One region of the Ectobacillus polymachus genome, then DNA from elsewhere that is predicted to be linked to it. Evidence: predicted binding sites of a transcription regulator. Region 1 holds the regulator's gene; the other holds the start of a gene.
What was found. The regulator Rex, encoded in region 1, represses fermentation and respiration genes when NADH is low (regulators of the CRP and FNR family bind a similar motif). The targets are predictions, from matches to a motif close to TTGTGAAATATTTCACAA.
Positions count from the first base shown of each region.

Region 1 (5,627 bases):
TATCGGGATTTTTTAGCTTTTGTGCATCAAACTTTCCCACTTCAACAATCACTTTTGGGGAAGGTAACAGTGATTTGAATGTTTCAATCCAATGAATTTGGTTATCCACTCTGCTTTGAATCGATGGTGGTAACCATCCTTCTTTCTTTTTCCGATTGAGAAAACGTGCTTTGCGATATCTTGTTTTTCGTTGTCTTCTACTTCTGCGTAATGTAGCTCTTAGTGTGAGATTTTCTTTGACATCCTGACGTAGCTCAATGGTTCCTTTTGTTAGTACTTTGTCTTCCGTGGTAATCGCAATGCCGATATGCTTTGCGCCGCTGTCCACGCCGATTGTGACAGGTTGCACCGTTTCACCTGTCGCAGATAGCAGTTGAATGGTAAATGGTGTGTACTTCACAATGTTTGCTTTTCCTTGTTTGAGAAGAAGCCGCGCCTTGCGATGACTGCAAGGCATGAGCGGTTCTCCCCTTACATTCTTGACAAATACACGCATGTTTTGTCCCTCCTAAGAGTTTGTTTCCCTTCGCCAATGTTTGTAGGTGTTAGCAACTTCTCCTGCAAGAAGGCATGTGGTTGACCGTTCCTTCCCAATCAGAACTGTTACAGGGCCACCATAGAGCCAAGAACTAGGGAATCATTCTTGGGTATGCAACCTACGAACGGAGCCCACGAAAGACTGAGGCTAGACAACTAGGACTTTTTCAAGCCCCCACTTCAAAACGCGATAGCGTTTAAGTGGTGGATAGTTGACAATTGTATGATACAATAAAGTGAAACTCCCATTGTTTCGAGCACCCAATTAGTTCTTTTCTCTTTAAAACGTGAATTTCCTTTTTTATTAACGTAAATTTATACGGAAACGGAGAAAGTAAAATTGAATCAAAAGTATTGGTGGATTATTATTACATATATTGTTATGCAGATTTCCAGTTTACTTGGCATTCCTCTTTTATTAAGGACTGGATGGTATCATACATATAGCAGAAGTGTGCAAATTGAGATGGCTTCTGCGCATTGGGCGATTATCAGCTTTGTTACAGCTCTTATCATCATCCTGCTATTACTTCGACACGATGATGATCCGCTTGCCCGCAATAAGATGGGAATCGGTTACACAATCCTATGGATGTTTGCAGGTATTTTCCTTGCTCTATTTGCACAAACCATTGCAGCAAATATCGAAATGCGAATATTTGGCATTAATCCTGGTTCAGAAAATACACAGCGGCTCGTAGATATTGCCAAGGTTAGCCCTTTGTTCATTCTCGTTACATCCATTTTCGGACCGATTATGGAAGAAATCGTATTTCGAAAAATTTTATTTGGTTCCCTTTATAAGCACTTTCATTTTTTTGTGGCTGCCATTATCAGCTCACTCATATTTGCAACGGTTCATTTCGACTTTAGCCACCTATTGGTTTATACATCCATGGGTTTCGTATTTTCCTTTTTATACATACACACGAGACGAATTATTGTTCCTATCTTCGCCCATGTTATGATGAATACCATTGTTATTCTTATCAACATTGGACTACACGATTACTTAGATAAAATGATGAAGCAGGCCGAAACCTTGCACACAATTATTGGAGGCTTTTGAGATGCTTAGAAATTCTAATATATTTATGGCGATAATCTACCTTCTGTTCGGCGGCATTTTTACCTATTTAGCGATAACAAGCGTAGAAACGACAATATGGAATGTATACACACTATTACTAATCATTATGGCTACCTTTGATTTTGGTCTTGCCATTCGCCTAATTTTTCTAAAGTGGCAGGCGACGAGAAATCCGAAGCAAAAAAAGTAAAGACTCTTACAAAAAATGGACCGCTATGCGGTCCATTTTATATTTCCTTATTATTATGTAAAACTTATTATTTCGGATAATGCTTTAGAAAATAAACGAGCGTCTGAAGTTCAACGGATAAATCAATATGATGAATGCGAATATGATCCTGTACGTTGATGCGGGCAGGTGTAAAATTTAGAATTCCTTCTATGCTCGTTTTTGATAATCGATCAGCAACAGACTGTGCAACCGTTGCAGGTACCGTTAAAATGGCTACTTTAACATCCTCTGTCATTCTTTGTTCTAGGTCATCTAAATGATAGACAGGCACTTCTCCAATAATGGTTCCAACTTTCTTCTCATCTACGTCAAAAGCCATTGCAATTTTCGTGTTATTATTTTTCAAGAAATTGTAATTTAAGAAAGCGGTTCCTAAATTTCCAACTCCAATTAACGCTACTTGAGTTAAATCATCTTGGTCAAGTGTTTGGCTGAAAAATGATAATAGATAGTTTACATTGTAACCGTACCCTTTTTTACCTAATGCACCGAAGTAAGAAAAATCTCTGCGAATCGTAGCAGAATCAACTTTTACCGCTTCGCTAAGCTCGGCTGAGGAAACCCGTTGCTTTCCTGAGAGCGATAGGTTTTTAATAAAACGATAATACAAAGGCAGTCGTTTCGCAGTTGCCTGCGGAATTTTAGGCTGATCCATCATATCCCCCTCTCTCCTATTTTTGTTTATCATGCTGTGACGGCTATATAAGGCATGTGAACGTATAATAATGGTTGGCTTCACATCTAATAGGAAAACCTCCAACCTAGAAAAATTCACCTTTTACACACAGAATATAAGTTGAAAGTTTATTGGTGTAAAGCTTTCCTTGTATAATAGAGATAGATTCTCCTAAATAAACTATACAACATTTTACATGATGTTGAAAAACATTAGTTTTTTATAATTATATAGTAGACAAACTAATTTGAGGTGAAACACATTGATTTTATTACAAGTAAATGGATTGACGAAGCTTTTTGGAGCGGATGTCATTTTATCCAATATAAAATTAGAAGTCCAAACACGCGATCGTGTTGCACTTGTTGGACGTAACGGAGCCGGAAAATCAACGTTACTAAAAATTATTGCAGGGGAAATGTCTTATGAAGCAGGGGAGATTATTAAGCCTAAAGACGTATCCATTGGTTATCTAGCACAAAATACGGGCTTAGAAACTTCCTTAACAATTGGTGAAGAGATGCTCACAGTCTTTCGCAAGCTACAAGACATGGAGAACGAGCTGCGCAAGATGGAACAGGAAATGGGCAAGGAAGAGATATTTACCAATCCGGAACAGTATGAAAAGCTTCTAGGAGAATATGATCGTCTTCAGCAGCTCTTTAGCGATCTAGGTGGATATCAATATGAAGCAGATATTCGTTCTGTACTCACTGGCTTAGGATTTCCTGTAGAAACACATACCATGCAAATTTCTATGCTAAGCGGCGGCCAGAAAACACGACTCGCATTAGGAAAACTGTTACTAACCAAACCTGATCTACTGATTCTAGATGAACCTACGAACCATCTAGACATTGAAACCCTTACATGGCTAGAACAATATTTACAAGGCTACTCTGGCGCCATTCTAATTGTTTCCCATGACCGCTACTTTTTAGATCGTATTGTGACGCAGGTATATGAAATATCTAATACGCATAGCAAACGTTTCACAGGGAACTACAGTAAATATCTAGAAAGAAAAGCAGATTGGTATGAGCAAGAAATGAAGCGATATGAAAAGCAGCAGGATGAAGTAGCCAAGCTGCAGGATTTTGTTCAGCGTAATATCGCAAGAGCATCGACAACGAAGCGTGCACAAAGCCGTCGTAAGCAATTAGAGCGTATGGAGCTTATGACCAAACCACTTGATGATGATAAATCAGCCTCCTTTCATTTTGAAATCGAACGCCAAAGCGGTAACGATGTACTCCATGTAAAAGATGCTGCTGTCGGATACAAGGGAACTCCTATCATCGAACATGTGAATATGTATATTACTCGCGGTGACAGCATTGCACTCGTCGGTCCAAATGGAATCGGCAAATCAACTTTATTAAAGACGATGGTAAATCAATTAGATGTGCTTCAAGGTACCATTTCATTTGGTTCTAACGTTACGATTGGCTATTACGATCAACAGCAGGCCATTTTAACCTCCTCCAAACGTGTATTAGACGAGCTTTGGGATGAGTACCCCTTACAGCCTGAAAAGGAAATACGTACCGTACTCGGAAATTTCCTATTCTCTGGGGATGATGTGTTAAAAATTGTCTCTTCCTTAAGCGGTGGTGAGAAGGCGCGTCTAGCCCTTGCAAAACTGATGATGCAAAAATGCAATGTATTAATTTTAGACGAGCCTACTAACCACTTAGATATAAATAGCAAAGAAATACTCGAAAATGCCTTGATTGATTTCCCTGGAACCATTTTATTCGTCTCCCATGACCGATATTTTATTAATAGAGTTGCATCAAAGGTTATTGAGTTATCCAAGGATGGGACAATAGAGTATCTTGGTGACTATGATTACTATATAGAGAAAAAAGCGGAAACGCTTGAAATTGCTCAGCTGAAAGAGGAGGAAACGAAACAAATACCTACCCCTAATATAGCAGCTGAAAAACGGAACTATGAAGAGGATAAAGAGCGAAAAAAACAAAATCGCAAGCTCACGCGAAAGCTTGAGGAAATAGAAGAAAGCATTATGCAGTTAGAGGAACAGATTGCAGCATTTGAAGAGGAGCTTTGCTTACCTGAAGTGTTCCAGGACTATGAAAAGGTGCAAAGCATCCATAAGGAAAAAGAAACTGCAGAATCCAAGCTTGAATCACTTATGGAAGAATGGGAAGAATTACAAAGCTAATGAGCGAAATGTATCCACCTGTGGATATATGAATATAAAAACTAACGAAAAAGAGTAGATGCGAGAGCTTCTCCTCTTTTTTACACACTATCCACAGGTATATACACATATGTATGTTGATATTCTGCGATCCATACTAAGTTATACACATTAAGCACAGGCTTACCCACAGTTATCCACAAACATATACACAAATACACAGCAGTTAATCACAAGTTTTTCACTACTTTATTCACAAATCATAATTCAAACTGTGGATATTATTTTTCAATCGGCAATCCCGGATTAGCATTTAACGCTAACGTCGACCGTTTTCCTTTTTGAAACAGAATCGTTCCTGCAGCACCTATCATAGCTGCATTGTCTGTGCATAAAGACAATGGAGGAATGATGAGTTCCACTTGATCCTGGTTTTGAAAGGCTTGCTCTAGCGCATGACGTAATCCTTTATTTGCAGCAACTCCGCCAGCTAATAACACCTGTTTAACTTTATATTCCTCTGCAGCACGGACTGTTTTCGTAACTAACACATCTACCACGCTAGCTTGGAAACTAGCAGCTAAATCTTCCGGTACAATCGTTTCTCCGCGCTGACTTGCGTTATGAACGGTATTAATGACTGCTGATTTTAATCCACTAAAGCTAAAATCGTATGAATCTGGTTCTAGCCATGCTCGTGGTAAGTCAATCGTTGGGCTCCCTTGCGCTGCTAAACGATCTATGTGCGGACCGCCCGGATATGGGAATGATAGCGTCCGTGCTACTTTATCGTAAGCTTCCCCAGCTGCATCGTCTCTTGTTTCTCCAATCACTTCAAATGAGCCATGCTCTTTCATGTAGACTAGCTCTGTATGACCACCTGATACAACGAGAGCAAGTAACGGGAAATTCATTTCCTTAATCA
Region 1 is NZ_JBLREB010000010.1:24,069-29,695, forward strand. It holds gene iscB (RNA-guided endonuclease IscB) at 1-496, opposite strand, end outside; gene ACM5BR_RS18420 (CPBP family intramembrane glutamic endopeptidase) at 878-1,606, shown strand; gene ACM5BR_RS18425 (YdiK family protein) at 1,608-1,817, shown strand; gene ACM5BR_RS18430 (redox-sensing transcriptional repressor Rex) at 1,885-2,514, opposite strand; gene ACM5BR_RS18435 (ABC-F family ATP-binding cassette domain-containing protein) at 2,798-4,723, shown strand; gene tsaD (tRNA (adenosine(37)-N6)-threonylcarbamoyltransferase complex transferase subunit TsaD) at 4,984-5,627, opposite strand, start outside.

Region 2 (5,627 bases), on a different contig from region 1:
TTGGTCTAAAGTTAATAGAAGTTACGATATGAGCTGCTGTAATAACCACATATTTCTGTTTACTTCTAAGAAGATAATCAATATTACGATCAAGGTGATGAAACGAACCACATTCAATTTTTTCACATGGACAGTTTGGGGTAAATACAAATAATCCGTCTCTTTTTCGATCCAAATCCCATTGTTTTCCTGAACCAAGGTGGTCCATAATCGAGCGATTTTCATGTCCAGTAAAGATAGCTACACTATGAATCCCTGAATTCACCATATTAGATAACATAAAATCGATTAAACGATAACGTCCTCCGAAAGGAAGTGCTGCTAACGAACGATGTTGTGTTAACTTCTTTAATGAATTGAATTCGTTTGTTGCATTAATTATTCCTAACATAAATCCTCCTCATTTCCCTCTAAGATTTATTCTTCCTCTGCTACTAATATAATATCTTCCATATTCTTAAGTGGGCGAACAGTAGCATTATCTTCGATTACCATTCCCGGTGCAACGATCGCTCGATCAATCGTTACATTTTTTCCAATTACCGCATCCGGCATAATAACAGAATCCGTAATAACCGTTCCTTCGCCTACTGATACGCCTTGGAATAAAACGGAATGCTTTACTTCTCCTTCGACTACACAGCCTTCATTTAATAAAGATTCTTCAATTGTTGCTGTTGGAGCAATATATTGAGGAGGTTGATTTGGATTTACTGAATAGATACGCCAATCTCTATCATACATATTTAAGGTTGAATCTTCGCTAAGCAAATCCATATTTGCTTCCCAAAGACTTTTCACTGTACCGACATCCTTCCAATAGCCTTGGAACGGATACGCTACAACTTTCTTATTTTCTTCTAATAATAATGGAATAACATCTTTCCCAAAATCATTACTAGATTCAGGATTACGCGCATCCATTTCTAAAAACTCCTTCAGTACAGACCATTTAAAGATATATATTCCCATTGATGCTAAATTACTTTTAGGAAATGGAGGCTTTTCTTCGAATTCTGTAATCTCCATATTTTCATTTGTATTCATAATACCAAAGCGACTTGCTTCCTCCCATGGAACAGTAATAACGGAAATCGAAACGTCCGCATCTTTTTCCATATGATAGTCTAGCATTTTAGAATAATTCATTTTGTATATATGATCGCCTGATAAAATCAGAACATACTCAGGATCGTATTGTTTCAAATAATTTAAGTTTTGGAAAATGGCACTTGCGGTTCCTTTATACCACTTCACGCCAGAAGATTCTGAATACGGAGGCAAAACTGTTACCCCTCCGTTACTACGGTCTAAATCCCAAGCGCTTCCGATTCCAATATAAGAGTGAAGTACAAGCGGCTGATATTGTGTTAAGACGCCAACCGTTTCAATGCCTGAATTTGTACAATTACTTAATGTAAAATCGATAATCCGATACTTTCCGCCAAATGGGACAGCTGGTTTAGCTAAATTCTTTGTTAAAGAACTTAAACGACTACCTTTTCCCCCTGCTAGTAACATTGCTACGCATTTCTTCTTTATTGCCATCCCTCATATTCCCCTTCCTTGTTTTCACTGGTCGCAAAATCGAAATACCAAAAGGCGGTATCGTCATTTCTACACAAGCTGGTTGATTATGAATCTCTTTTTTGATCGCTTTCAAGCGTTTTTTATTCACTTGACCGGAGCCACCAAACCGAATATCATCACTATTTAATATTTCATTATAGGATCCGTCTAACGGTACACCTACTTTATAATCGTGGTATACGTATTCACTAAAATTGCAGATAATAACTAACGATTCATTGTCTTTCTTGCCGTAACGAATAAATGAAAAAATACTTTGCTCACAATTATCTGCATCAATCCATCGGAACCCTTCCTGCTTATGATCCAGTTCCCAAAGTGGTTTAGAGCGTTTATAAATACCCATTAATTCTTTAAAATATTCTTGCATAAGCCTATGCATTTCAAAATCTTGAAGCATCCAATCTAAATCCTCAAGATCCTTCCACTCATCAAACTGTCCAAATTCTCCACCCATGAACAATAGTTTTTTACCCGGATGTGAGATGAAATATCCATATAGGAGTCGTAATTGCGCAAACTTTCGCCAATAATCTCCTGGCATTTTATTAAGGAGGGATTTTTTTCCATGTACAACTTCGTCATGTGATAACGGTAAGATAAAATTTTCAGAGTAAGCATATAGCTGTGAAAATGTTACTTTATCATGCATATGCTTTCGATATTGAGGTTCACATTCCATATATTTTAGGATGTCATTCATCCATCCCATATTCCATTTATAATTAAACCCTAGTCCCCCATCATAGGTTGGAGCTGTTACAAGCGGCCAATCAGTAGAATCTTCTGCAATCATTAAAGCCTCTGGATGAACGGCAAATACAGCTTCATTCAATTTTTGTAAAAATTTCACTGCATTTTCATTTCGACTAAATTGTCCATTTGCGTTCCAATATAACATGTTTGCAACAGCGTCTACACGAAAACCGTCTATGTGATAATATTCAAACCAGAATAGTGCATTCGATATAAGGAAACTTTGAACCTCCGGCTTTCCTAAATCGAAGTTAGCAGTTCCCCAAACAGGATTTTCTTGTACATTATAATCGTAGTATTCATACGTAGGTTCCCCATCAAACATGTACAGACCATGAGCATCTTTACAATAATGCCCTGGCACCCAGTCTAAAATAACCCCTAGTCCATGCTGATGGCATTGATCGATAAAATACATAAGATCATAAGGTGTACCATATCTACTTGTAGGAGAATAATATCCTGTACCCTGATACCCCCAAGAACGGTCATAAGGATGTTCAACTAGCGGCATGATTTCAATATGTGTAAAATGATGATCGATTACATAAGGAATTAGAATGTCAGCCATCTCCCTGTATGAATACAAGGAACCTTCATCCTTTTTTTTCCAAGTACCAATATGCATCTCATACACAGCGAATGGTTCTTCATAAATCGATTTACGTTTTTTATTTCGGAACCATTTCTGATCATTCCATTTATACTCCCCTATATCATAAACAATAGAAGCAGTATGGGGGCGTAACTCTGAAAAAAACGCATAGGGATCCGATTTTAATAACGTTTTACCGTATGAAGTTTGAATCTCATACTTATAAATCTCATTTTCCTTAAGCCCAGGAATGAACAATGACCATATACCTTGATCTGTAATTTTTGTCATTTGATGTTCATTGCCTATCCAATTGTTAAAATCCCCTACTACACTTACCGCTGCTGCATGAGGGGCCCAAACAGAAAATCGCACACCTTCTATATCATTTTCAACCGCACGATGGGCACCAAACAGGTGATAACTTTGAAAAAGGCTACCCTCATGAAACAGATGTAAATCATAGTCCGTAAGTTGAGTCAAAACCACAGCTTTCACCTCGCCGGTACATAATATTTCAAATACTTTAATATTATTCTACTAAAAACTCTATAATTCCTTTTGTTAGAAAGAAAAACATTACTGTAAAAAGAAAATTTAGATATAATTCACATTATAGACAATAACTATGTAATTTCTGCTATAAAATCCGTGTGAAAGCATTTCATAATTTGATTTCATTATGTTAGAAAAATCTATAGTATAAAAGTAATTTACAGGATGTAATTGTATAAATAAAAGAGTACCTACACTAATAGTAAAATAGTTATGTAAAGAAATTGTATAAAAATTAGAAATAATATGTAAACATTAATTAATGAAACAAAAAAACCTCATCATAATATAATTATGATGAGGTTTTTGCAGATATGTTGAACAAATATATAAGATAAATTATAATACTGGGCTCATTGTTTCTTTTAATACTTTTACTGAATGATCGAATTTAGCTTGTTCAGCTTCGTCCATTTCAAGTTCCATTACTTCGCGAACACCGCTACGGTTGATGATAGCAGGAACACCTACATAAATGTCACTTTGTCCATATTCACCGTTTAAGTATGCAGAAACAGTTAAAATACAGTTTTCATTATTTAAAATCGCCTTTGTAATTCTCATGAGAGCCATACCAATACCATAGAATGTTGCACCTTTACGCTCAATAATATGGTAAGCAGCATCACGAACATTTACAAAAATAGCATCTAAATCTTCTTGTTTATATTTTTGATCTTGTAAAACTTTTGCTAATTTTTGAACCCCAACAGAAGCGTGGCTCCATACTGGAAGTTCTGTATCACCATGTTCACCAATGATGTAAGCATGGACGTTACGTGCATCAACATCAAAATAATCGCTAAGCATATAACGTAAACGTGCTGTATCAAGTGTAGTACCAGAACCGATAACGCGTTCCTTCGGTAAACCTGATTCTTTCCAAGTAACATATGTTAAAATATCAACTGGATTAGTAGCAATTAAGAATATTCCATCAAAACCATTGTCCATAATTCCACGAACAATTTGCTTAAAGATTTTCGTATTTTTTTCTACTAAGTCTAAGCGAGTTTCACCTGGTTTTTGTGGAAGTCCTGCAGTAATAACAACAAGGTCTGCATCTTTACAATCTGCGTAGCTTCCCTTCCAAATCTTCGTTGGAGCTGGAGCAAATGGCATACCATGATTTAAATCCATTGCTTCGCCTTCTGCTTTGGCTTCATTTACGTCAACGAGTACAAGTTCTTCTGCTACACCGTGGTTAAGCATTGAATATGCATAGCTACAGCCAACTGCACCTGTTCCGACTAAAACAACACGATTAATCTTCTGCTTCATGTTTAAGCTCTCCTTTATTGTCTACATTTTCTTTATAAATCCATTCATTCTATATTCTGTGTAATTTCCTCTGAACATTTTCATTTTAACATAAATTATTTTTATTCCATTCCATTTTTGTGATGATTTTGTGAATTAATTCACATAAGTAGCGTGAATATACTACTTCTGCGAAAGAGGAATAAAGGAAAGAAAACAGACAGAGATTACGAGGGATCTATCTATACATAAATGAAACGTTTATACATCGTAGGACATGAAAAAAGAGCCAGTATATTCATCACTGACTCTTAGTATGACCCGTACGGGAATCGAACCCGTGTTACCGCCGTGAAAGGGCGGTGTCTTAACCGCTTGACCAACGGGCCGTGGCAGAGAAGAAGGGATTCGAACCCTCGCGCCGGTATCCCGACCTACTCCCTTAGCAGGGGAGCCCCTTGAGCCTCTTGGGTACTTCTCTATATGGCTCCGCAAGTAGGATTCGAACCTACGACCTATCGGTTAACAGCCGATTGCTCTACCGCTGAGCTATTGCGGAATAAAAATGTATGATTATTTTACATGGTGGGCCTAAATGGACTCGAACCATCGACCTCACGCTTATCAGGCGTGCGCTCTAACCAGCTGAGCTATAGGCCCATTATTTGGAGCGGGTGATGGGAATCGAACCCACGCTATCAGCTTGGAAGGCTGAAGTTCTACCATTAAACTACACCCGCAAAATGTGAGCCATGAAGGACTTGAACCTTCGACCCTCTGATTAAAAGTCAGATGCTCTACCACTGAGCTAATGGCTCAAAATAAAAAATGCCGACTAGAGGACTTGAACCCCCAACCTACTGATTACGAT
Region 2 is NZ_JBLREB010000001.1:2,066,493-2,072,119, forward strand. It holds gene ACM5BR_RS10560 (GlgC family sugar phosphate nucleotidyltransferase) at 1-391, opposite strand, end outside; gene ACM5BR_RS10565 (glucose-1-phosphate adenylyltransferase) at 418-1,548, opposite strand; gene glgB (1,4-alpha-glucan branching protein GlgB) at 1,496-3,424, opposite strand; gene ACM5BR_RS10575 (L-lactate dehydrogenase) at 3,836-4,777, opposite strand; tRNA gene ACM5BR_RS10580 (tRNA-Glu) at 5,074-5,145, opposite strand; tRNA gene ACM5BR_RS10585 (tRNA-Ser) at 5,147-5,237, opposite strand; tRNA gene ACM5BR_RS10590 (tRNA-Asn) at 5,241-5,315, opposite strand; tRNA gene ACM5BR_RS10595 (tRNA-Ile) at 5,340-5,416, opposite strand; tRNA gene ACM5BR_RS10600 (tRNA-Gly) at 5,423-5,496, opposite strand; tRNA gene ACM5BR_RS10605 (tRNA-Lys) at 5,503-5,574, opposite strand; tRNA gene ACM5BR_RS10610 (tRNA-Thr) at 5,586-5,627, opposite strand, start outside.
Region 2: a site for Rex is predicted at 4,906-4,923, ahead of ACM5BR_RS10575 (L-lactate dehydrogenase). Genes of this name have one in related genera too.